3 regions of the Klebsiella quasipneumoniae subsp. quasipneumoniae genome follow, and region 2 is predicted to be linked to each of the others. Evidence: predicted binding sites of a transcription regulator. Region 2 holds the regulator's gene; each other region holds the start of a gene.

Region 1 (7,791 bases), 2.3 Mb from region 2:
ATAACTGCATGAGGCACTAATTTAAGGTTCGGCAGAGAAGCGGTATTCAACGACAACGTGTTTACTCAGGACTTCTTTACTGAAAATGCCACACATAAACAGAACTGTACCTCGTTTAACCCGAAAGGTGTTATCACACACTACGTAAATAATGGCAAGCCATTTTTAAACGTGTCTCGATCGTTCGCACAAATTATAAGGTAATCCTTTGATCGCCTGCACATTTATGCGTGTTTGTCGCCCCTGGCAAGGCGCTATGGCGGTTATCAATAACGCAAGAGCGCAGCCCGGTAACGGCAACTTTTTTACCATAGCTCAACAACTTCGCTTCGTCCAGGTATGTCCGTATACGAACTGCCAGTATACGGGCGACTGGCGGGCCATGATGAATATTGATGCGCAAAATTCGTTATAACCCCAGACGAAAAATCGCTAAAGCCACGCCAGTGTAGTGATAATAAAACCTGTTAGTCATCACGCTAAAAATAGTGCTAATTCTGCACCTTAATAATGAAAAAAAGATGACAGCGTCACGTTATCCAACAATAAACGCGGCGGGGATCACTTTATTTACAGCGTGTAAAAAAGGGGATAGTACATTGAGAAAGGAATAATGGAATAATGGAATAAGAATAAGATATTACCGCCCGCTATCATGCAGGTGCGCATCTTATGATGCACACCTGTCGAGGTACTTAGCGCTCTGCCACCAGGCGGATAAACTCGTCCTCCCCTTTCGCCTTACCGGCGACGGTCGGCTCAGCCACGTCCTCTTTTTCCGGCGCACTGGCTTCGCACAGGCGACGTAGCAGCGCATTCTGCCGCTTTTGCTGATCCAATAGCGCCTGCAGCAGTTCTATCTGCTCATTCGCCCGCGAGCTGGCGCGGTTGACGAAGAACCATAACAACAGACCGACAAGCAGCAGCGCCACAGACACGGCCAGCGATGCCAGATTTAAGATCCCAGGATTTAGTAACTCACTCATTTCACCACCTCAAAGAGAAGGCGTTCATTCTACCACCCGCGGCGCAGAAGGAAATCAGTCGTCAGAAAAATGTCTTACCACGGGATAAATTTGTTGATAGTGCAAATGCCGCTGAAAAACTGAACATCCTGGTCGCACATTACGTTAAGCATCTGAGTCCACAGCAACAGGCAGCCTGCTATGATGACTATCAGTAAAACCCACCGTAATTTTTTCACTCCACTCTCCGCATCAGTACTTTATGTCGCCAGGATAACACGGCCTTCTTAAACCGCGGCTAACTGTAATACGAAAGGCAAGTTTAGGAATCATCGACTTGTTTCAAAACGTGTTCGTGTCAAAATCACGGCAAGGATCTTACAAATAATGAGGCATCAATGCGATTAATCATTCGTACTATTGTCGTAGTGGCTATCTTATGGATTGGCGTATTATTAAGCGGCTACGGGGTATTATTCCACAGTGAAGAAAACGTCGGCGGTCTGGGCCTGAAGTGTCAATATCTCACCGCCCGTGGGGTCAGTACCGCACTTTATGTGCATTCCAATAGCGGCGTGATCGGCGTCAGCAGCTGCCCGCTGCTGCGTAAAAGCGCAACCGTCGTCGATAACGGCTAAGATCGAACCGGCGACCGCGACGATAGCGCCGCGGTCGCCGAATGCTTCAGCGCCGTGTCAGAAGGGGTAGTCGTTATATCCCATCTGCTCAGAAATCTTGCGCGCCGCCTGGTGCAGCATCGCCACATATTCATGCAAACGTTCTTCAGAGAAACGTAAGGTCGGGAAAGAGATACTCAGCCCGGCAATGACCACGCCGAAACGGTCGAATACCGGCACCCCGATGCAGCGTAGCCCCTCTTCCTGCTCTTCGTTATCTTCGCCATACCCCTGCTCGCGAACGCCATCCAGCACCTTCAGCAACTCAGCGGTACTGGTGATGGTCCGCTCGGTGCTGCGTTTATACTCCACGCCGTCAAGGATCTGCTCCACTTCGCTCCGATCGCGCCACGCCAGCAGAACCTTGCCAATCGCGGTGCTGTACAGCGGGTTGCGACGGCCGATACGCGAGTACATCCGCAGGTTATACATTGAATCAATCTTGTGAATGTAAACAATACTGTCTTCATCCAGCGCGCCGAGATGGATAGTCTCTTTCGTCAGGCGGGAGAGTTCCCGCATCTGAATATCGGCGCTGCGCACCAGATCGACGTTCTGCAGCGCGCGCGCGCCCAGCTCGAACAGTTTGAGCGTGAGGGAGTATTTCTCAGACTCTCCCTCCTGCGCCACATAGCCCAGTGATTTCATGGTCTGTAAAAAGCGATAAACGGTGCTTTTCGACATCATGACGCGCTGGGACAGTTCGGTAATGCCAATTTCACGCTCTTCACCCAGCGCCTGCAGGATGCCGAAAACCTTCAATACCGAAGAGACAGAATCTGGCTGTTTATCCAAATCTGCACCTGCCATTTATCACCTCGTCGTAACTGTTTTATAAAATTTAGAACCGGTTTTTATTATAAATTCGCCGCCTCTGCGCCGCAATCATTCTTCTGCCACTTCGTTACAAATCTGCGACATACTGCGGAATAATCAATGCTAAACTCATCATTCAAAAAACCGTTTCATTCAAGACTTATATTCACCATGGATAAAAATTCATCCGATGGCGTGCCGCTGCCGCAACGCTATGGCGCCATTCTGACCATTGTGCTTGGGCTGACCATGGCCGTGCTCGACGGGGCTATCGCCAACGTCGCGCTGCCAACCATCGCCAGCGATCTTAACGCCTCGCCGGCGGCTTCAATCTGGATCGTTAACGCCTACCAAATCGCCATTGTTATCGCCCTGCTGCCGCTCTCTTTCCTCGGCGACATGGTCGGTTATCGCCGTATCTATAAGATAGGCCTGGTGGTGTTTATCTTTACCTCGCTGGCCTGCGCCCTGTCGCGCAGCCTCGAAATGCTGACCTTCGCCCGCGTCGCCCAGGGACTAGGCGGCGCCGCGCTGATGAGCGTAAACACGGCGTTGATCCGCCTGATTTATCCGCAGCGCTTTCTCGGTCGCGGCATGGGTATCAACTCCTTTGTCGTCGCCGTCTCTTCGGCGGCAGGCCCGACGATCGCCGCCGCCATCCTCTCCCTCGCCTCATGGCAATGGCTGTTTTTAATTAACGTGCCTCTCGGCATCGTCGCCTTTGTCCTGGCCATGCGCTTTCTGCCGCCCAACAGCGCGCGCAGCAAAATCGTCCGCTTCGATTTGCCGAGCGCCATCATGAACGCGCTGACCTTCGGGCTGTTGATCACCGCCCTGAGCGGTTTCGCCCAGGGCCAGTCCACGCAGCTGGTGCTGGCGGAGGTCGCCGCTATGCTGGTGGTAGGCTTTTTCTTCGTTCGCCGTCAGCTCACGATGCCCGTCCCGCTGCTGCCGGTCGATCTGCTGCGCATCCCGCTCTTCTCCCTCTCAATCTGCACCTCCATCTGCTCCTTCTGCGCACAGATGCTGGCGATGGTCTCTCTGCCTTTCTTCCTGCAGACGATGATGGGGCGCAGCGAAGTGGAAACCGGCCTGCTGCTGACGCCGTGGCCGCTGGCGACGATGGTGATGGCGCCGCTGGCCGGCTATTTAATCGAGAAATGCCATGCGGGGCTGCTGGGGGCCATTGGGCTGCTGGTTATGGCCTGCGGCCTGTTCGGTCTGGCGCTGCTTCCGGCGTCGCCCACCGATCTGGATATTATCTGGCGTATGGCGCTGTGCGGCGCCGGCTTCGGGCTGTTCCAGTCGCCCAACAACCACACCATTGTCGCCTCGGCCCCGAGCCATCGCAGCGGCGGCGCCAGCGGCATGCTGGGCACCGCTCGCCTGCTCGGCCAGAGCACCGGCGCCGCGCTGGTGGCCCTGCTGTTCAACCTGCTCGGCAACAGCGGCACCCACACCGCCCTGCTGCTGGCCGGCATCCTGGCGACCGTCGCTGCGCTGATTAGCGGTCTGCGCGTCACCCAGCCGCGCGCAGCCTGACGATGAAGGACAAAAAAAAATCCGCAGCCTTCGGGCTGCGGATTTTTATTTTCAGCGTCAGATGACGGACTATTTCAGATATTCACCGCTACGCAGGGCTTCAATACGCTTGTCCAGCGGCGGGTGGGTCATAAACAGCTCGCTCATGGATTTCGCTTTACCATTAATGCAGAACGCCATCATGCTGCTGGCTTCCTGCGGCTCATAGCTGGTTTTCAGACGCTGCAGGGCGGCAATCATCTTCTCGCGGCCCACCAGGCGCGCCGAGCCGGCATCAGCATGGAACTCGCGATGACGAGAGAACCACATGGTGATAATGCTGGCCAGAATACCGAACACCAGCTCCAGCACCGTGGCGACAGCGAAGTAGATCAGCGGGTTGCCATTGCTGCTCTCGCCTTCATCTTCCCGGTTGCCGCCGAGGAAGCCGGCCGCAATCTGCGCGATAACGCGGGAGATAAAGATAACGAAGGTGTTTACCACCCCCTGGATCAGCGTCATGGTGACCATATCGCCATTGGCGATGTGGCTGATTTCATGGGCGATGACCGCTTCCGCTTCATCACGGCTCATGTTTTGCAACAGCCCGGTACTGACGGCGACCAGCGAGGCGTCGCGACGCGCGCCGGTAGCGAAGGCGTTAATGTCAGGGGCGTGATAGATAGCCACCTGCGGCATGGCAATGCCCGCCTGCTGCGCCTGCTGCGCAACGGTGTTCATCAGCCAGCGTTCCGTTTCGTTGCGCGGCTGCTCGATCACTTCCCCACCCACAGACTTCAGCGCCATCCATTTCGACATCATCAGCGAAACGATAGAACCACCGAAGCCGAACAGCAGGGCCATAATCAACAGACCGGTCATGCTGCTGGATTGGATCCCCGTGAGGCTTAACACCAGCCCGAACACGACCATCACTGCCAGGTTCGTCAGCAGGAAAAGCGCGATTCGCATCATAATTTTCTTTTTACCTCAATTTAACAAAACGCACTATGCGATTACCCACATCGTATGGGTCAGGCTGCAATTTTCAACCATCAGCCCCCGCTAAGTCACGATAAAAACACAACTTTACATTTTGTAGCATCTTGCTGACAGCGGCAGAGCAGGTTGACATTTTGTTAGATGAGCTGAATGGCGATGACCAGGCGCAAAAAAAAACGGGCACCTCTCAGGGTGCCCGTTGCGACTTATTGGCTGGCCGGCGGTTCCACCGCCGGGCGCGCTTTTTCGAGATGCGCCAGGTCTACCGCGATATGGACCGTTTCATCAAGATATGGATCCGGCTCCTGGTAATCCTTCGGCAGATCGTCCAGTTTTTTCAGCGGCGGTTTGCCTTCGCGTTTCAGGCGATCGTTAATCCGCGCCAGACGAATCGCATCATCCTCTTCGTTCTCTTTTTCACGCTGCGCGTAGTTCAGAGAGACGATGTTACGTTTGTCCTTCATCGCGTTATAACGGGCAATATCCTTCATGATGTACTGGAACTCAGGATCCTGGGCAATACGCTCGTCGTGGCGCTTGAGCAGTTCCGGTCCAAACGGGGCGAGGTCCCCGGACTTCACGTAGGTGGCCGCGTTGATGCTATCCCACGGCAGCGCGTTGTCTTCATACTGCTCGCCGGTTTCGCGATCTTCATTTCCGGTTGGCATCATGATATCCGGCGTTACGCCTTTGCGCTGAGTACTGCCGCCGTTAATGCGGTAGAACTTCTGGATGGTGTACTGAACGGAACCTAACGCCGGCCAGTCCGGACGCAGCATCTGATCGTAGATACGATTCAACGAGCGATACTGCTGTACGGTACCTTTACCGAAGGTCGGCTCGCCAACGATCAGCGCGCGGCCATAATCCTGCATTGCGGCGGCAAAGATCTCAGACGCTGAGGCGCTAAAGCGGTCAACCAGCACCACCAGCGGCCCTTTGTAATAGACTACGCCATCGTTATCGCTGTCTTCGCGCACCTTGCCATTGTTATCCCGCACCTGCACCACCGGGCCGGACGGAATAAACAGCCCCGAGAGCGATACCGCTTCGGTCAGCGCCCCGCCGCCGTTGCTGCGCAGATCGATAACCACGCTGCTGACGTTCTGTTTTTCCAGCTTCTGCAACTGCACTTTCACGTCATCGGTCAGGCCGACGTAAAAGCCCGGGATATCCAGCACGCCGACTTTTTCTTTACCGACGGTTTTCACCGACATTTTCACCGCGCGGTCTTCCAGACGGATACGTTCGCGGGTCAGGGTGACGATACGCGTCTTGGCCCCTTTGCCGGCCGGCAGGATCTCAAGGCGAACCTTGCTGCCCTTCGGCCCTTTAATCAGCGCCACGACGTCATCCAGACGCCAGCCAATCACATCGACCATCGACTTCCCGGTCTGGCCGACGCCGACAATGCGGTCGCCGACGCTGATCGCTTTGCTCTTCGCAGCCGGACCACCCGCCACCAGCGAATTAATGACCGTGTAGTCATCATCCATCTGCAGCACAGCGCCGATCCCTTCGAGTGAGAGACTCATCTCGGTGTTGAACTGCTCGGTATTGCGCGGCGACAGATAGTTGGTGTGCGGGTCGATTTCGCGGGCGAAGGCGGTCATCGCCAGCGAGAAGACATCTTCGCTGTTGGTTTGCGCCAGACGACGGATAGCGAACTTATAGCGACGGGTTAAGGTGTCGCGGATCTCTTTATCGTCTTTCCCCGCCAGCTTCAGGCTTAACTGGTCAAATTTCACCTTGGCGTCCCACAGCTTGTTCAGCTCGGCCTCGTCTTTCGGCCACGGCGCTTTGGAGCGGTCAAGGTTGAAATTATCGTTGCCGGTAAAGTCCATCGGACGTTCCAGCACCTTCAGCGCATACTGATAGCGCTCGAAGCGGCGCTGCTGCGCCAGGTTGTAGAGGTCATAGAAGACGTCCAGTTTCCCGGTGCGCAGTTCGTCGCCGATTTGGTCTTTTTTCGCCGCGAACTTCGCCACATCGCTGGCCAGCAGCACATTATGGCTGTAATCCAGCAGGTTCAGATAACGGTCAAAAATCTTTGCCGAGAAGGCGTTGTCGAGATCGAACTGACGGTAGTGAGAGCGGGTAAAGCGCGATGTCACGCGCTCGCTCACCGTCGCGTGCTGCGGCTCTTCTTTCAGCACGGGGATTTGATCTGCACGGGTTATTTCATCAACAGCGAACGCATGGCCTGCTATTGCCAGCAGGCCCGCAAGCGCGGTGATTTTAAAAAATGTGTTCATGCCTGGCCCGGCCTCCGTTTCAGAACACCAGGTGTTCTGCGCGTACAATCATTGACATACCAGAAGTCAGCTGTACACGAACGCCATCTTTGGTGATTTCCACAACGGTGGCGTCCATTGCGTTATTGCCTGCTTTTACCTTCAGCGCCTGGCCGACGGTCAGAACGGAAACATCCGATACCGGAGTAAGACGCTCTTCACGCGGAGCTTTGGCTGCAACAGGACGCGGTTTACGCTGTTCAGCACCCTCTTTACGACGCGGCTGCTGAGGACGCGGTTTACGCTCGCGGCGAACGCCTTCATCCGGCTGGCCTGCAGCGGCAGCGGCTTCGCGTTTTTTCGCCTGCTGGGCAGCGCGCTGCGCCTGAACGCGAGCTTTCGCTTCTTCCAGCTGCTGACGCGCATGGGCAATGTGCTGCTCTTCCAGTTCGCCGCACGGGTTGCCGTCCAGGTCAACGCGGATAGCGCCGGCTTTTACGCCGTAGAGATAGCGCCAGCTCGAGGTATAGAGACGTAATGCAGCGCGAAGCTGGGTTTTGCTGAGATTCATCTCAC
Region 2 (7,791 bases):
GCGGGTGGTCTGGGCCGTCAGCTGCTGTTTATCCCGAGTCAGCTGCGAAAATTGCGCCCGCCAGCCGGCGATCTCCTGGCCCCATAAGCGAAATCGCTCATGGGCCGCCAGCCACTGCGCCAGGTCGGCCAGTTCAGCCTGACGCTGCCGCTGGGCATGCAGGGCGCTACGGCGAATGCGCGCGCGCAGCGCCGTGCTGGTAAGTAAGCGAGCATTCACTTCATTGATTCGCTGGCGGGTTTGCGCCAGGCCTGCCGCGTGCTCCTGTTGCCGCTCCCATAAGGGGCGCAACTGGGCGGCGGGCTGGGCCAGCTCAAGCCTGGCCAGCGCCGGCGCGGCGTCGGCCAGCGCCTGACGGGCCTGCTGCTGGCCGCTGACCGCCTGCTGCTGCTGCTGCGCCAGCTCATCGCGACGCGTTAGCCACTGAAGCTGCTGCTGCTGGTTTTGCTGCTGCGCCAGCAGGGCTTTCTCTTCGTCAGTAAGTACCTGCAAACTTTCCTGCAGCGCCTGCTGCTGGGCCTCCGTCAGCAGGACGATGCCCGCCGCCTGGGCTTCGAACTTCTCCAGCGTATGGCGAGCGGCTTTGTGCTGCTCATAGACCATCGCCGAAATCTGACCGTAGATTTCCGTGCCGGTCAGCTCCTCCAGCAGCTCCGCGCGATCGCTCGGCTTCGCGTTCAGAAAGGCGGCAAATTGCCCCTGGGAGAGCAGCATCGAGCGGGTGAAGCGGCCATAGTCGAGGCCGGTGAGCATCGCGGTTTGCTCCAGCTTATCCGAGACCTTATCGGCGAGGATTTTGCCGTCGGCGCAGCGCGCCAGCTCGACGCGGGGCGCCTGCAGGTTGCCATCTGGCTGGTTACGCGCCCGGTTCTGGCTCCAGAAGGCGCGGTAGGCGATGCCTTTCACTTCAAACTCCACCTCCGCCAGACACTCGGCGGTATCGCGGGTCATCAGGTCATTTTGCGACTGGGAGACTTTATTCAGGCGCGGCGTCTCGTGATAGAGCGCGAGGCAAATGGCGTCGAGCAGAGTGGTTTTCCCGGCGCCGGTGGCGCCGGTAATGGCGAACAGGCCGTTGCTGGCGAACGGCTCGGCGGTAAAGTCTATCTTCCATTCCCCTTTCAGGGAGTTGAGGTTTTTCAGACGCAGACTGAGGATTTTCATGCGTTTTCGTCCTCCGCGGTGAGCGTATGCAGCGTATGGGCGAACAGCTCGTGCAGCCGGGCGCGCTTCTCATCATCAATCTCGGTCAGCGCCAGCCGGCGCTCGAACACCTCTTCCACCTTCAGTTCGCTGAGGGTCTCCCGCTGGGCGTTGAGCAGTATTTTCTCGCGCTGCTCGCGGCTGCGGCGCACCAGCAATACTTCCACCGGCAGATCCTCCGTCAGCGCCTGAATATGACGCTGAATATCGTGCAGGTACTCCTCGGTGGTGATTTCGATATCCAGCCACACCGGCGGGTCCTGTTCAACGCCGCGCCACTGCGCCAGCTGGGCGGTGATGGCGGCCAGATCGCCTTTGATGACCGCCAGCGGCTGGGTGACGGGCACCTCAAGGGTCTCCACGGCGCTGAGTCGCCCATCGCTAAAGCTCACCAGATGCACCGATTTCGCTTTACCGGTTTCATCAAAGCTCAGCGGCAGCGGCGAGCCGCTGTAGCGGATGTGCTCGCAGCCGCCAACCACCTGCGCCCGGTGAATATGGCCCAGCGCAATGTAGTCGGCAGGGGGGAAGTGCTGCGCCGGGAAGGCATCCAGCGTGCCGATATAAATGTCGCGAACGGCATCGCTTTTGCTGGCGCCGACGGTAGTCAGATGGCCGCTGGCAATCACGGGTAGCGGCCGATCGCCGCGCAGGGCGCAGGCATGCTGATACTGCTCCTGATAATAGTCGCTGATGGCGTGCAGCAGCTGCTGCTGTTTTTCCCGACCGGAGTGGCCGGCCTGGCTGGTGACCAGCTCGCGCGGGCGTAAAAACGGCACCGGGCAGAAGATAGCGCCTGGGGTGCCGTCGCGCCGCGGCAGCTCAATGGGCGGGCAGCCGGCGTTCGCCACGACGGTGGTGTGTAAAAAGGCGAGGATATCGCGGGATTCATTGAGCATCGCCACCGAATCATGGTTGCCCGCCAGCACCACCAGGCGACAGCCGGTCTGCTGCAGCTGGACGACAAAGCGGTTATACAGTTCGCGAGCGTAGCTCGGCGGCGATCCGGTATCAAAAATATCGCCGGCCACGATGATGGCGTCGACTTCATGCTCCTGCGCGCGGGCCAGCAGCCAGGTCAGGAAGGCGTCATGTTCGGCCGCACGGCTTTTGCTGTAAAAATTCTGGCCCAGGTGCCAGTCGGAGGTGTGAAGGATGCGCATAAATCTTCCCTAGCGAAAAAAGCATGAGCGGCAGTATACCATTTGTCGGAGAGGGGTAAGTCCGCGTCATGCTTCAAAATACCCGATCGTCAGACGGTCATTTTTTTCATAAATCTGTCACAAAAGTGACGCATAATGACGCCGCACTTCTATACTGATGGCTAAAAAACACAGGGTAAATAATGGCGAGAAGAATTCTGGTCGTTGAAGATGAAGCTCCAATCCGCGAAATGGTCTGCTTTGTTCTGGAGCAAAATGGCTTTCAGCCTGTCGAAGCGGAAGATTATGACAGCGCGGTGAATCAACTCAATGAACCCTGGCCTGATTTGATTCTCCTTGACTGGATGCTGCCGGGCGGTTCGGGGCTGCAGTTCATTAAGCTGCTCAAGCGCGAGGCGATGACCCGGGATATTCCGGTGGTGATGCTGACCGCGCGCGGAGAAGAAGAGGATCGCGTTCGCGGCCTGGAGACCGGGGCGGACGACTACATTACCAAGCCTTTCTCACCGAAGGAGCTGGTGGCGCGAATCAAAGCGGTGATGCGCCGTATTTCGCCGATGGCGGTGGAAGAGGTGATTGAAATGCAGGGGCTGAGCCTCGATCCCTCATCGCACCGGGTGATGACCGGCGAAAGTCCGCTGGACATGGGGCCAACGGAATTTAAATTATTGCACTTCTTTATGACCCATCCGGAGCGGGTGTACAGCCGCGAGCAGCTGCTGAACCACGTTTGGGGAACCAACGTCTATGTGGAAGACCGCACGGTAGACGTCCATATTCGCCGCCTGCGTAAAGCGCTGGAACACAGTGGCCATGATCGCATGGTGCAAACGGTTCGCGGCACGGGGTATCGTTTCTCCGCCCGTTTCTGAATTTTGACAGGAGTGTGACCCGTGCTGGAACGGCTGTCATGGAAAAGGCTGGCGCTGGAGCTCTTTTTAGCGTGTATTCCGGCCCTGATTCTGGGGGCGTTTGTGGGTCATTTGCCGTGGTTTTTACTGGCGGCAGTGACCGGTTTGTTGATTTGGCATTTCTGGAATTTGATGCGCCTGTCGTGGTGGCTGTGGGTGGACCGGAGCATGACCCCTCCGCCCGGCCGCGGCAGCTGGGAGCCGCTGCTGTATGGTCTGCACCAGATGCAGATGCGTAATAAAAAGCGTCGACGTGAGCTGGGAAGCCTGATCAAACGCTTTCGTAGCGGGGCGGAATCCCTGCCGGACGCGGTGGTCCTGACCACGGAAGAGGGGGCCATTTTCTGGTGTAACGGCCTGGCGCAGCAGATTTTAAACCTGCGCTGGCCGGACGACAGTGGGCAAAACATTCTTAACCTTCTGCGCTATCCTGAATTCGCCAACTACCTGAAACAGCGTGATTTTTCAAAGCCGCTCAATCTGGTGCTGAATAATGCCCGTCATCTGGAAATTCGCGTGATGCCCTACAGCGACAAACAGTGGCTGATGGTGGCGCGCGACGTGACGCAGATGCATCAGCTGGAAGGGGCGCGGCGTAACTTTTTCGCCAACGTCAGCCATGAGCTGCGCACCCCGCTGACGGTGCTGCAGGGCTATCTGGAGATGATGCAGGAGCAGGTGCTGGAAGGGGCGACCCGTGAAAAGGCCCTGCACACCATGCGTGAGCAAACCCAGCGTATGGAGGGGCTGGTGAAGCAGTTGCTCACGCTGTCGCGTATTGAAGCCGCGCCGGCGCTGGCGATGAATGACCGCATCGACGTGCCGATGATGCTGCGGGTCGTGGAGCGCGAGGCGCAGACCCTCAGCCAGGATAAGCAGACGCTGATTTTTACCGTCGATGAGCAGCTCAAGGTGCTGGGCAACGAGGAACAACTGCGCAGCGCCATTTCTAACCTGGTCTATAACGCGGTGAACCACACCCCGCCGGGCACCGAAATTCGCGTCAGCTGGCAGCGAACGCCCCAGGGGGCGCTGTTCAGCGTCGAGGATAATGGGCCGGGCATTGCGCCGGAGCATATTCCCCGTCTGACCGAGCGCTTCTATCGGGTGGATAAGGCTCGCTCCCGGCAAACCGGGGGCAGCGGCCTGGGGCTGGCGATCGTCAAACACGCGGTCAACCATCATGACAGCCGGCTGGAGATCGACAGCACGGTGGGCAAGGGAACCCGTTTTAGCTTCCTGCTCCCGGAACGATTAATTGCCAGAAACGACGCCTGAGCGGCGCGCTGTCAGCTTATCTTGCCAATGACCAGCTTCGGCTGGTCATTTTCCCTGGCAGTCGTTTTTCTCTTGCCTATTTAATGAACGTGCGCTGCTTTTTTGTTCGCATGATAAGCCACGGGTTTTCCATCAATATGGTAAATGATTCTGGTGTGAAACTGATAACCAGCATAATCATCTGCTTTTGCGATCGTGCCTTGCTTTAAAACGTTATAAGCGTTTAAATTGCGCCTGCGCAGTCGATGACAGACTGCTTTTGCGTGGTAATACCAAAAACAATTCTTTCCCACGCCGCTTCGGGAGCATATCTCGCTGAGTTTACCGGCAATCGCCGCTGTATCGTCCCTGAGAGGGTAGCGCGGTATTTTTCCATTTTTTTACAACACCACATCCACAGGCAGTAATGAATTTATGACCCATCAGTTAAAATCTCGCGACATCATAGCGTTGGGCTTTATGACCTTCGCGTTGTTCGTTGGCGCAGGCAACATTATTTTCCCGCCGATGGTTGGCTTACAGGCGGGCGAGCACGTCTGGACGGCGGCGATCGGCTTCCTGATCACCGCGGTGGGTCTGCCGGTGCTGACGGTGGTGGCGCTGGCGAAAGTCGGCGGCGGCGTTGAAAGCCTGAGCACCCCGATTGGTAAAGTGGCTGGTATCCTGCTGGCGGTGGTGTGTTATCTCGCGGTGGGACCGCTGTTCGCGACCCCGCGCACCGCGACCGTCTCTTTTGAAGTCGGGATTGCGCCGCTGACCGGCGATGGCCCGCTGCCGCTGCTGATCTACAGCGTTATCTACTTCGCGCTGGTGATCCTGGTCTCGCTCTATCCGGGCAAACTGCTGGATACGGTGGGCAACTTCCTGGCGCCGCTGAAAATTATCGCCCTGATTGTGCTGGCGGTCGCCGCTATTGTCTGGCCGGCAGGCCCGATCAGCGACGCGCTGGAAGCGTATCGTACCGCGCCATTCTCCAATGGCTTCGTCAACGGCTACCTGACCATGGACACCCTCGGCGCGATGGTGTTCGGGATCGTGATTGTTAATGCCGCACGCTCCCGCGGCGTCAGCGAAGCGCGTCTGTTGACCCGCTACACCGTCTGGGCGGGCCTGATGGCAGGCGTCGGTCTGACCCTGCTGTATCTGGCGCTGTTCCGTCTGGGCTCGGATAGCGCCACCCTCGTGGACCAGTCCGCTAACGGCGCGGCGATCCTCCACGCCTACGTGCAGCATACCTTCGGCGGGGCGGGCAGCTTCCTGCTGGCGGCGCTGATCTTCATCGCCTGCCTGGTGACGGCGGTGGGCCTGACCTGCGCCTGCGCCGAATTCTTTGCCCAGTATCTGCCGTTCTCCTATCGCACGCTGGTCTTTATCCTCGGCCTGTTCTCGATGGCGGTCTCCAACCTCGGTCTGAGCCACCTGATTCAGGTGTCGATTCCGGTGCTGACCGCTATCTACCCGCCGTGTATCGCACTGGTTGTATTAAGCTTTACCCGCAGTTGGTGGCATAATTCGTCCCGTGTTATCGCGCCGGCCATGTTTATCAGTCTGATGTTTGGTATCATTGACGGGATTAAGTCATCGGCGTTTGCCGCTATCCTGCCGGCCTGGACCGCGCGTCTGCCGCTGGCGGAGCAGGGCCTGGCCTGGCTGATGCCGACCGCCGTGATGGCAATTCTCGCGGTGATCTGGGACCGTGCCGCCGGACGTCAGGTGACCTCCAGCGCGCACTAACCGGCGTTGAGGACAAGCGTTTAACCACGGGACTTCGGGTTCCGTGGTTTTTTATTTTTTGTGTTAAACGGCATTGAAAAACCACGATGGAAAGTAGTAACAAGCTTAAGCGCGGGCTAAGCACCCGGCACATTCGCTTTATGGCCCTGGGTTCCGCCATCGGCACCGGGCTTTTTTACGGTTCAGCCGACGCGATTAAAATGGCCGGACCCAGCGTTCTGTTGGCCTACATTATCGGCGGCGTCGCAGCATATATCATTATGCGCGCGCTCGGTGAGATGTCGGTGCATAACCCTTCCGCCAGCTCATTCTCCCGCTATGCCCAGGAAAACCTCGGCGGACTGGCGGGGTATATCACCGGCTGGACCTACTGCTTTGAAATCCTGATTGTCGCCATCGCCGACGTCACCGCCTTCGGGATCTACATGGGCGTCTGGTTCCCGACGGTGCCGCACTGGATCTGGGTGCTCAGCGTGGTGCTGATCATCTGCGCCGTCAACCTGATGAGCGTCAAGGTATTTGGCGAGCTGGAGTTCTGGTTCTCGTTCTTCAAAGTGGCCACCATCATCATCATGATCCTCGCCGGGTTCGGCATCATTATCTGGGGGATCGGCAACGGCGGCCAGCCGACGGGGATTCATAATCTGTGGAGCAACGGCGGCTTCTTCAGCAACGGTTGGCTGGGAATGGTGATGTCGCTGCAGATGGTGATGTTCGCCTACGGCGGTATCGAAATCATCGGCATTACCGCCGGTGAGGCGAAAGATCCGGAGAAATCCATTCCACGCGCCATCAACTCGGTGCCGATGCGCATTCTGGTGTTCTATGTCGGCACGCTGTTCGTCATTATGTCTATCTATCCGTGGAACCAGGTGGGTACCGACGGCAGCCCCTTTGTCCTGACCTTCCAGCATCTGGGCATTACCTTCGCGGCCAGCATTCTTAACTTCGTGGTCCTGACGGCCTCGCTGTCGGCGATTAACTCCGACGTGTTCGGCGTGGGCCGTATGCTGCACGGCATGGCCGAGCAGGGGAGCGCGCCGAAGGTGTTCGCCAAAACCTCGCGTCGCGGTATTCCGTGGGTGACGGTGATGGTGATGACCATTGCGCTGCTGTTTGCGGTATACCTCAATTACATCATGCCGGAAAACGTCTTCCTGGTGATCGCCTCGCTGGCCACTTTCGCCACCGTGTGGGTGTGGATTATGATCCTGCTGTCGCAGATTGCCTTCCGCCGCCGTCTGTCGCCGGAGGAGGTCAAGGCCCTGAAATTCAAAGTCCCCGGCGGGGTGGCGACCACGGTTGTCGGCCTGGTGTTCCTGGCGTTTATTATCGCCCTGATCGGCTATCATCCGGACACCCGCATTTCGTTGTATGTCGGTATGGCGTGGATTGCGCTGCTGCTGCTGGGCTGGGTCTTTAAGACCCGTCGCGATCGCCGCCTGGCGCAGGCTCAGTAATCGACATCGCCCCGGTCAGCATCGCGCGACCGGGGCGGCTTG
Region 3 (7,791 bases), 1.2 Mb from region 2:
GATGATCCAACCGGCTATGGCCGCATTACCCGTGAGAATGGCCAGGTGACAGGCATCGTTGAGCACAAAGATGCCAGCGAGACGCAGCGCCAGATTCAGGAAATTAACACCGGGATCCTGATCGCCGGCGGAGCAGATCTCAAGCGCTGGCTTGCGAAGCTCACCAATAACAACGCCCAGGGCGAATACTACATCACCGATATCATCGCCATGGCGCATCAGGAAGGTCACGAGATCGTTGCCGTGCATCCCCAGCGCCTGAGCGAAGTCGAAGGCGTCAACAATCGCCTGCAGCTTGCGCGCCTGGAGCGCGTCTACCAGGCTGAGCAAGCGGAAAAGCTGCTGCTGGCGGGGGTGATGTTGCGCGATCCGGCGCGTTTCGATCTGCGCGGTACGCTGCAGCACGGGCGCGATGTGGAGATCGATACTAACGTTATTCTGCAAGGCCGCGTCGTGCTGGGCGATCGCGTGAAAATCGGCGCCGGCTGTGTGATTAAAAACAGCACTATCGGCGATGATTGCGAAATCAGCCCCTACAGCGTGGTGGAAGATGCCCAGCTGCAGGCGGCCTGCACCATCGGCCCATTTGCCCGTCTGCGCCCGGGCGCCGAACTGCTGGAAGGCGCCCACGTTGGCAACTTCGTGGAAATGAAAAAGGCGCGTCTCGGCAAAGGCTCCAAGGCGGGTCATCTGACCTATCTGGGCGATGCGGAGATCGGTGATAACGTCAATATCGGCGCGGGCACCATCACCTGCAACTATGATGGCGCGAATAAACATAAAACGATTATTGGCGATGATGTCTTTGTCGGCTCGGATACCCAGCTAGTGGCCCCGGTCACGGTAGGCAACGGTGTCACGATCGCCGCCGGCACCACCGTCACACGCAATATCGCCGATAACGAACTGGTGTTGAGCCGCGTACCGCAGGTCCACAAACAGGGCTGGCAGCGTCCGGTGAAGAAAAAATAAACAGGATTGTCGCCGGGGGTGAAAAACGCCCGGCGAACCAGGATGAGAGGGTCAATATAGATCCCCGTCCGCAGGCAGTACCATAACAATAACCCCACTCTCTACAAGGCTCGGGGCGCCCGGAAAACGGGCAAATACAGGTCAGCGACAACGCATGGCATATCGCCATTATCAGGAAATTTAACTATGTGTGGAATTGTTGGCGCAGTCGCGCAGCGTGATATTGCTGAAATCCTTCTCGAAGGTTTACGTCGTCTGGAATACCGTGGCTATGACTCTGCCGGTCTGGCGGTAGTCGACAGCGAAGGTCATATGACCCGCGTGCGTCGCCTGGGTAAGGTACAGATGCTGGCTCAGGCGGTCGAAGAGCAACCGTTACACGGTGGTACCGGGATCGCCCATACTCGTTGGGCGACGCACGGCGAACCGTCTGAGAGCAATGCGCATCCGCATGTTTCTGAACACATTGTGGTGGTCCATAACGGGATCATCGAAAACCACGAGCCGCTGCGCGCACTGCTGCAGTCTCGCGGCTATGTCTTCGTCACTGAGACCGATACCGAAGTTATCGCCCATCTGGTGCACTGGGAGCTGGAACAAGGTGGTACCTTACGTGAAGCCGTGCTGCGCGCCATCCCGCAGCTGCGCGGCGCCTACGGCACCGTCATCATGGATACCCGCGACCCGGGAACTCTGCTGGCGGCCCGCTCCGGTAGCCCACTGGTTATCGGTCTGGGCATGGGGGAAAACTTTATCGCCTCCGACCAGCTGGCGCTGCTGCCGGTTACCCGCCGCTTCATCTTCCTCGAAGAGGGCGATATTGCGGAAGTGACTCGTCGCTCGGTGGTGATTTTCGATAAATCCGCTGCGCAAGTGAAGCGCCAGGAGATCGAATCCAATCTGCAGTATGACGCCGGCGATAAAGGTATCTATCGCCACTATATGCAGAAAGAGATTTTCGAACAGCCGAACGCGATTAAGAACACCCTGACCGGGCGTATCAGCCACGGCGAAGTCGATCTCAGCGAGCTGGGGCCGAACGCCAATGAAATGCTGGCTCAGGTCGAACATATTCAGATTGTTGCCTGCGGGACCTCCTATAACTCCGGGATGGTCTCCCGCTACTGGTTTGAAGCGTTAGCCGGCGTGCCGTGCGATGTGGAAATCGCCTCCGAATTCCGCTATCGCAAGTCCGCGGTGCGTCGTAACAGCCTGATGATCACCCTTTCCCAGTCCGGTGAAACTGCCGATACGCTGGCGGCGCTGCGATTGTCGAAAGAGCTGGGCTATCTCGGCTCGCTGGCCATCTGCAACGTGCCGGGCTCGTCGCTGGTGCGCGAATCCGATCTGGCGCTGATGACCAAAGCCGGAACGGAAATTGGCGTGGCCTCGACCAAGGCCTTTACCACTCAGCTGACGGTGCTGCTGATGCTGGTGGCGAAACTGGCGCGATTGAAAGGTCAGGATGCGTCCATTGAGCATGATATCGTCCACGGCCTGCAGGCGCTGCCGAGTCGTATCGAGCAGATGCTCTCTCAGGACAAGCGTATTGAGCAGCTGGCAGAGCGTTTCTCTGATAAGCACCATGCGCTGTTCCTCGGCCGCGGCGATCAGTATCCGATCGCCATGGAAGGGGCGCTGAAGCTGAAAGAGATCTCCTACATTCACGCGGAAGCCTACGCGGCGGGCGAGCTGAAGCACGGCCCGCTGGCGCTGATTGATGCGGAAATGCCGGTGATCGTGGTGGCGCCGAACAACGAGCTGCTGGAAAAACTGAAATCCAACATCGAAGAAGTTCGCGCCCGCGGCGGTGAGCTGTACGTCTTCGCCGACGGTGACGCCGGCTTCAACGGCAGCGACAACATGCACATCATTGAGATGCCGCATGTCGAAGAGACCATCGCCCCCATCTTCTACACCGTGCCGCTGCAGCTGCTGGCTTATCACGTTGCGCTGATCAAAGGCACAGACGTTGATCAGCCGCGTAACCTGGCGAAATCGGTCACGGTTGAGTAACGTATTACCTCTTTTGCAAAGGGCTGCCGGCGGTGGCCCTTTTTTATTTTCACCTGCTGTTTTTCGCCGATCTTGTGCGCAATATGTGGGATGGCGATAGACGACAAACGATCGTTTTGCACTGCGATTTGGTTGTCATAAAAAGAAAATTATTCCGTCATTGTATGGTCATGCTTGCAGATAACCGTTTGAGTTATAAGCGTATTATTTGACGCAAAATCCCGTCTCCCGGCCTGTCATAAAACTGTCATAATTCGTACATTTTACTGTCACCTCTTTGACCTATTTTGCTCACCATAGCCTCGAAACAATGATTTACGAATCCCAGCAGGAGACATTATGAACGTTATGCGTACCACCGTCGCAACAGTTGTCGCCGCGACCTTATCGATGAGCGCTTTCTCTGCTTTCGCAGCAGCAAGCCTGACTGGCGCAGGTGCAACTTTTCCTGCGCCGGTGTATGCCAAATGGGCTGACACCTATCAGAAAGAAACCGGCAATAAAGTGAACTACCAGGGAATTGGTTCCTCTGGTGGCGTTAAGCAGATTATTGCCAACACCGTTGATTTCGGTGCTTCTGATGCTCCGCTGGCTGATGACAAACTGACCCAGGAAGGTCTGTTCCAGTTCCCGACCGTGATTGGCGGCGTGGTGCTGGCGGTTAACCTGCCTGGCGTGAAATCCGGCGAGCTGGTGCTGGATGGCAAAACCCTCGGCGATATCTATCTGGGTAAAATTAAAAAATGGGATGACGAAGCGATCGCTAAACTCAACCCGGGTCTGAAGCTGCCGTCGCAGAATATCGCCGTGGTTCGCCGCGCCGATGGTTCCGGTACCTCCTTCGTCTTCACCAGCTACCTGTCCAAAGTGAATGAAGAGTGGAAATCGAAAATCGGCGCAGGCTCTACCGTTAACTGGCCAACCGGTCTTGGCGGTAAAGGCAACGACGGTATCGCCGCCTTTGTTCAGCGTCTGCCGGGCTCGATTGGTTACGTCGAATACGCTTACGCCAAACAAAACAATCTGGCGTACACCAAACTGGTCTCTGCCGATGGCAAACCGGTTAGCCCGACTGAAGACAACTTCGCTAACGCCGCAAAAGGCGTTGACTGGAGCAAGTCTTTCGCTCAGGACCTGACTAACCAGAAGGGTGAAAATGCATGGCCGATCACCTCAACCACCTTCATCCTGGTGCATAAGGCGACTAACAAGCCTGAGCAGACCGCTGAAGTGCTGAAGTTCTTCGACTGGGCGTATAAAAACGGCGGGAAAGAAGCGAATGCGCTGGATTACGCATCGCTGCCGGAAAGCGTGGTTGAGCAGGTTCGTGCGGCATGGAAAACCAACGTCAAAGACAGCAGCGGTAAAGCGCTGTACTAACAGTAGATTTTTGACGAAGATGGCGGGGGCGTTCAGCGCTGCCCGCCCTACGGTTCAGACTGTAGGCCCGGAAGCGAACGCCACCGGGCATTTATTCGAACAAGCTTTAATACGTAAAGAGTAATCTATGGCTGCAACCAAGCCTGCATTTACCCCTCCGGGGAAAAAGGGTGACATGATTTTCAGTGCGCTGGTAAAACTGGCTGCGCTGATTGTGCTATTGATGCTGGGCGGCATCATCGTTTCCCTGATCATCTCTTCCTGGCCGAGCATTCAAAAGTTTGGCTTTGCCTTTTTGTGGACCAAAGAGTGGGATGCGCCCAACGAAATCTTCGGCGCGCTGGTGCCGATTTACGGGACCCTGGTGACCTCCTTTATCGCGCTGCTGATCGCCGTACCGGTGAGCTTCGGCATCGCGCTGTTTCTGACGGAACTGTCCCCCGCCTGGCTCAAGCGTCCGCTGGGCATTGCGATTGAGCTGCTGGCCGCGATCCCGAGTATCGTGTACGGCATGTGGGGCCTGTTTATTTTCGCCCCGCTGTTTGCGACTTACTTCCAGGAGCCTGTCGGTAACGTCCTGTCGACTATTCCGTTCGTCGGCGCGCTGTTTGCTGGCCCGGCGTTTGGTATCGGTATTCTCGCCGCTGGCGTTATTCTGGCCATCATGATCATCCCTTATATCGCCGCGGTAATGCGTGATGTTTTCGAACAGACGCCGGTGATGATGAAAGAGTCGGCCTATGGCATCGGCTGCACCACCTGGGAAGTGATCTGGCGCATCGTTTTACCGTTCACCAAGAACGGGGTGATCGGCGGCGTGATGCTCGGTCTGGGCCGTGCGCTGGGTGAAACCATGGCGGTCACCTTTATCATCGGTAACACCTACCAGCTCGACAGCATATCGCTGTATATGCCGGGGAACAGCATTACCTCCGCGCTGGCCAACGAATTCGCCGAAGCCGAAACCGGTCTGCACGTGGCGGCGCTGATGGAACTGGGTCTGATCCTGTTCGTTATCACCTTTATCGTTCTGGCGGCGTCGAAGTTCATGATTATGCGCCTCGCGAAGAATGAGGGGGCACGCTAATGGCGACCATTGAAATGCAAAGCACCGCCGAGCTGGCGGAGTCTCGCCGCAAGATGCAGGCTAAACGCCGCATGAAGAACCGTATCGCCCTGGCGCTGTCGATGGCCACCATGGCGTTTGGTTTGTTCTGGCTTATCTGGATCCTGATGGCGACGATAACCCGCGGCTTCGACGGCATGAGCCTGGCGCTGTTTACCGAAATGACGCCGCCGCCGAATACCGCGGGCGGCGGTCTGGCCAACGCCCTCGCCGGCAGCGGCCTGCTGATCCTGTGGGCAACTATCTTTGGTACGCCGCTGGGTATCCTCGCTGGAATTTATCTGGCGGAGTATGGCCGCAAGTCGGTGCTGGCGGAAATTATCCGTTTTATTAACGATATTCTGCTTTCCGCGCCGTCTATCGTGGTTGGTCTGTTCGTCTACACCATCGTGGTGGCGCAGATGCAGCACTTCTCCGGCTGGGCGGGGGTGATCGCCCTGGCGCTGCTGCAGGTGCCTATCGTTATTCGTACCACCGAAAACATGCTGAAACTGGTGCCGGATAGCCTGCGTGAAGCGGCCTATGCGCTGGGTACGCCGAAGTGGAAGATGATCTCGGCGATCACCCTGAAAGCGTCCGTCTCGGGGATTATGACCGGGATCCTGCTGGCTATCGCCCGTATCGCCGGGGAAACGGCGCCCCTGCTGTTTACCGCGCTGTCCAACCAGTTCTGGAGCACCGACATGATGCAGCCGATTGCCAACCTGCCGGTGACCATTTTCAAATTTGCCATGAGTCCGTTTGCGGAGTGGCAGCAACTGGCATGGGCCGGGGTATTGATTATCACCCTGTGCGTCTTGCTGCTGAACATCCTGGCGCGCGTTATCTTCGCCAAGAAGAAACACGGTTAATTTTGCGGCGCAGCGACAGCTGCGCTGAATGAGGAAGAGATTGAGATGAGTATGGTGAATACAGCCCCGGGTAAGATTTCAGTTCGCAACCTGAACTTCTACTACGGTAAATTCCATGCCCTGAAGAACATCAACCTGGATATCACCAAAAACCAGGTGACGGCGTTTATCGGTCCGTCAGGCTGTGGTAAATCCACCCTGCTGCGTACGTTCAACAAAATGTTTGAACTGTATCCGGAGCAGCGCGCGGAAGGCGAGATCCTGCTGGATGGCGACAACATTCTGACCAACACCCAGGATATCGCCCTGCTGCGTGCCAAGGTTGGCATGGTATTCCAGAAGCCAACGCCGTTTCCGATGTCCATTTACGACAACATCGCTTTCGGCGTGCGCCTGTTTGAAAAGCTGTCCCGTGCCGATATGGATGAGCGCGTGCAGTGGGCGTTGACCAAAGCCGCATTATGGAATGAAACCAAAGATAAACTGCACCAGAGCGGGTATTCTCTCTCCGGCGGTCAGCAGCAGCGCCTGTGCATCGCCCGCGGTATCGCGATCCGCCCGGAAGTCCTGCTGCTTGATGAACCTTGCTCAGCGCTGGACCCGATCTCTACCGGGCGTATCGAGGAGCTGATCACCGAGCTGAAGCAGGATTACACCGTCGTTATCGTGACTCACAACATGCAGCAGGCTGCGCGTTGCTCCGACCATACGGCATTTATGTATCTTGGCGAGCTGATTGAGTTCAGCAACACGGATGACCTGTTCACCAAGCCCGCGAAGAAACAAACTGAAGATTATATTACTGGCCGCTACGGTTGATTTGCCCTTGTGCTTTCAGGCTCTCACCAGTTGGGCAATCAGGAGACACCATGGACAACCTAAATCTTAACAAACATATTTCCGGCCAGTTCAACGCTGAACTGGAGTATATCCGCACCCAGGTGATGACCATGGGTGGGCTGGTGGAGCAACAGCTTTCTGATGCGATCACCGCCATGCATAACCAGGACAGCGATCTGGCGAAACGCGTGATTGACGGCGACAAGCAGGTCAACATGATGGAAGTGGCGATCGATGAAGCCTGCGTGCGCATCATCGCCAAGCGCCAGCCGACCGCCAGCGACCTGCGCCTGGTGATGGCGATCATCAAGACCATCGCTGAGCTGGAACGCATTGGCGACGTGGCGGATAAAATCTGCCGTACCGCGCTGGAGAAGTTTTCCCAGCAGCACCAGCCGCTGCTGGTGAGCCTCGAATCGCTGGGCCGCCATACGGTGCAGATGCTGCATGACGTGCTGGATGCCTTCGCGCGTATGGATCTCGACGAGGCGGTACGTATCTATCGCGAAGACAAGAAAGTCGACCAGGAGTATGAAGGCATCGTGCGTCAGCTGATGACCTACATGATGGAAGACTCGCGCACTATCCCCAGCGTTCTGACGGCGC

The links. The regulator PhoB, encoded in region 2, activates phosphate uptake and scavenging genes when phosphate is short. The targets are predictions, from matches to a motif close to CTGTCATAAAACTGNCNNAT.
Region 1: a site for PhoB is predicted at 2,544-2,563, ahead of kdgR (DNA-binding transcriptional regulator KdgR). Genes of this name have one in related genera too.
Region 3: a site for PhoB is predicted at 3,222-3,241, ahead of pstS (phosphate ABC transporter substrate-binding protein PstS). Genes of this name have one in related genera too.

What each region holds. Positions count from the first base shown of each region.
Region 1 is NZ_CP084876.1:1,912,716-1,920,506, reverse strand. It holds partial or broken gene LGM20_RS09310 (DUF2627 domain-containing protein) at 25-96, opposite strand; gene LGM20_RS09305 (YebO family protein) at 696-986, opposite strand; gene mgrB (PhoP/PhoQ regulatory lipoprotein MgrB) at 1,061-1,204, opposite strand; gene LGM20_RS09295 (YobH family protein) at 1,364-1,603, shown strand; gene kdgR (DNA-binding transcriptional regulator KdgR) at 1,661-2,452, opposite strand; gene LGM20_RS09285 (MFS transporter) at 2,630-4,000, shown strand; gene htpX (protease HtpX) at 4,070-4,954, opposite strand; gene prc (carboxy terminal-processing peptidase) at 5,188-7,236, opposite strand; gene proQ (RNA chaperone ProQ) at 7,256-7,791, opposite strand, start outside.
Region 2 is NZ_CP084876.1:4,162,954-4,170,744, reverse strand. It holds gene sbcC (exonuclease subunit SbcC) at 1-1,164, opposite strand, end outside; gene sbcD (exonuclease subunit SbcD) at 1,161-2,366, opposite strand; gene phoB (phosphate response regulator transcription factor PhoB) at 2,549-3,238, shown strand; gene phoR (phosphate regulon sensor histidine kinase PhoR) at 3,260-4,555, shown strand; gene brnQ (branched-chain amino acid transporter carrier protein BrnQ) at 4,970-6,289, shown strand; gene proY (proline-specific permease ProY) at 6,376-7,749, shown strand.
Region 3 is NZ_CP084876.1:5,321,119-5,328,909, forward strand. It holds gene glmU (bifunctional UDP-N-acetylglucosamine diphosphorylase/glucosamine-1-phosphate N-acetyltransferase GlmU) at 1-972, shown strand, start outside; gene glmS (glutamine--fructose-6-phosphate transaminase (isomerizing)) at 1,159-2,988, shown strand; gene pstS (phosphate ABC transporter substrate-binding protein PstS) at 3,328-4,368, shown strand; gene pstC (phosphate ABC transporter permease PstC) at 4,496-5,455, shown strand; gene pstA (phosphate ABC transporter permease PstA) at 5,455-6,345, shown strand; gene pstB (phosphate ABC transporter ATP-binding protein PstB) at 6,391-7,164, shown strand; gene phoU (phosphate signaling complex protein PhoU) at 7,215-7,791, shown strand, end outside.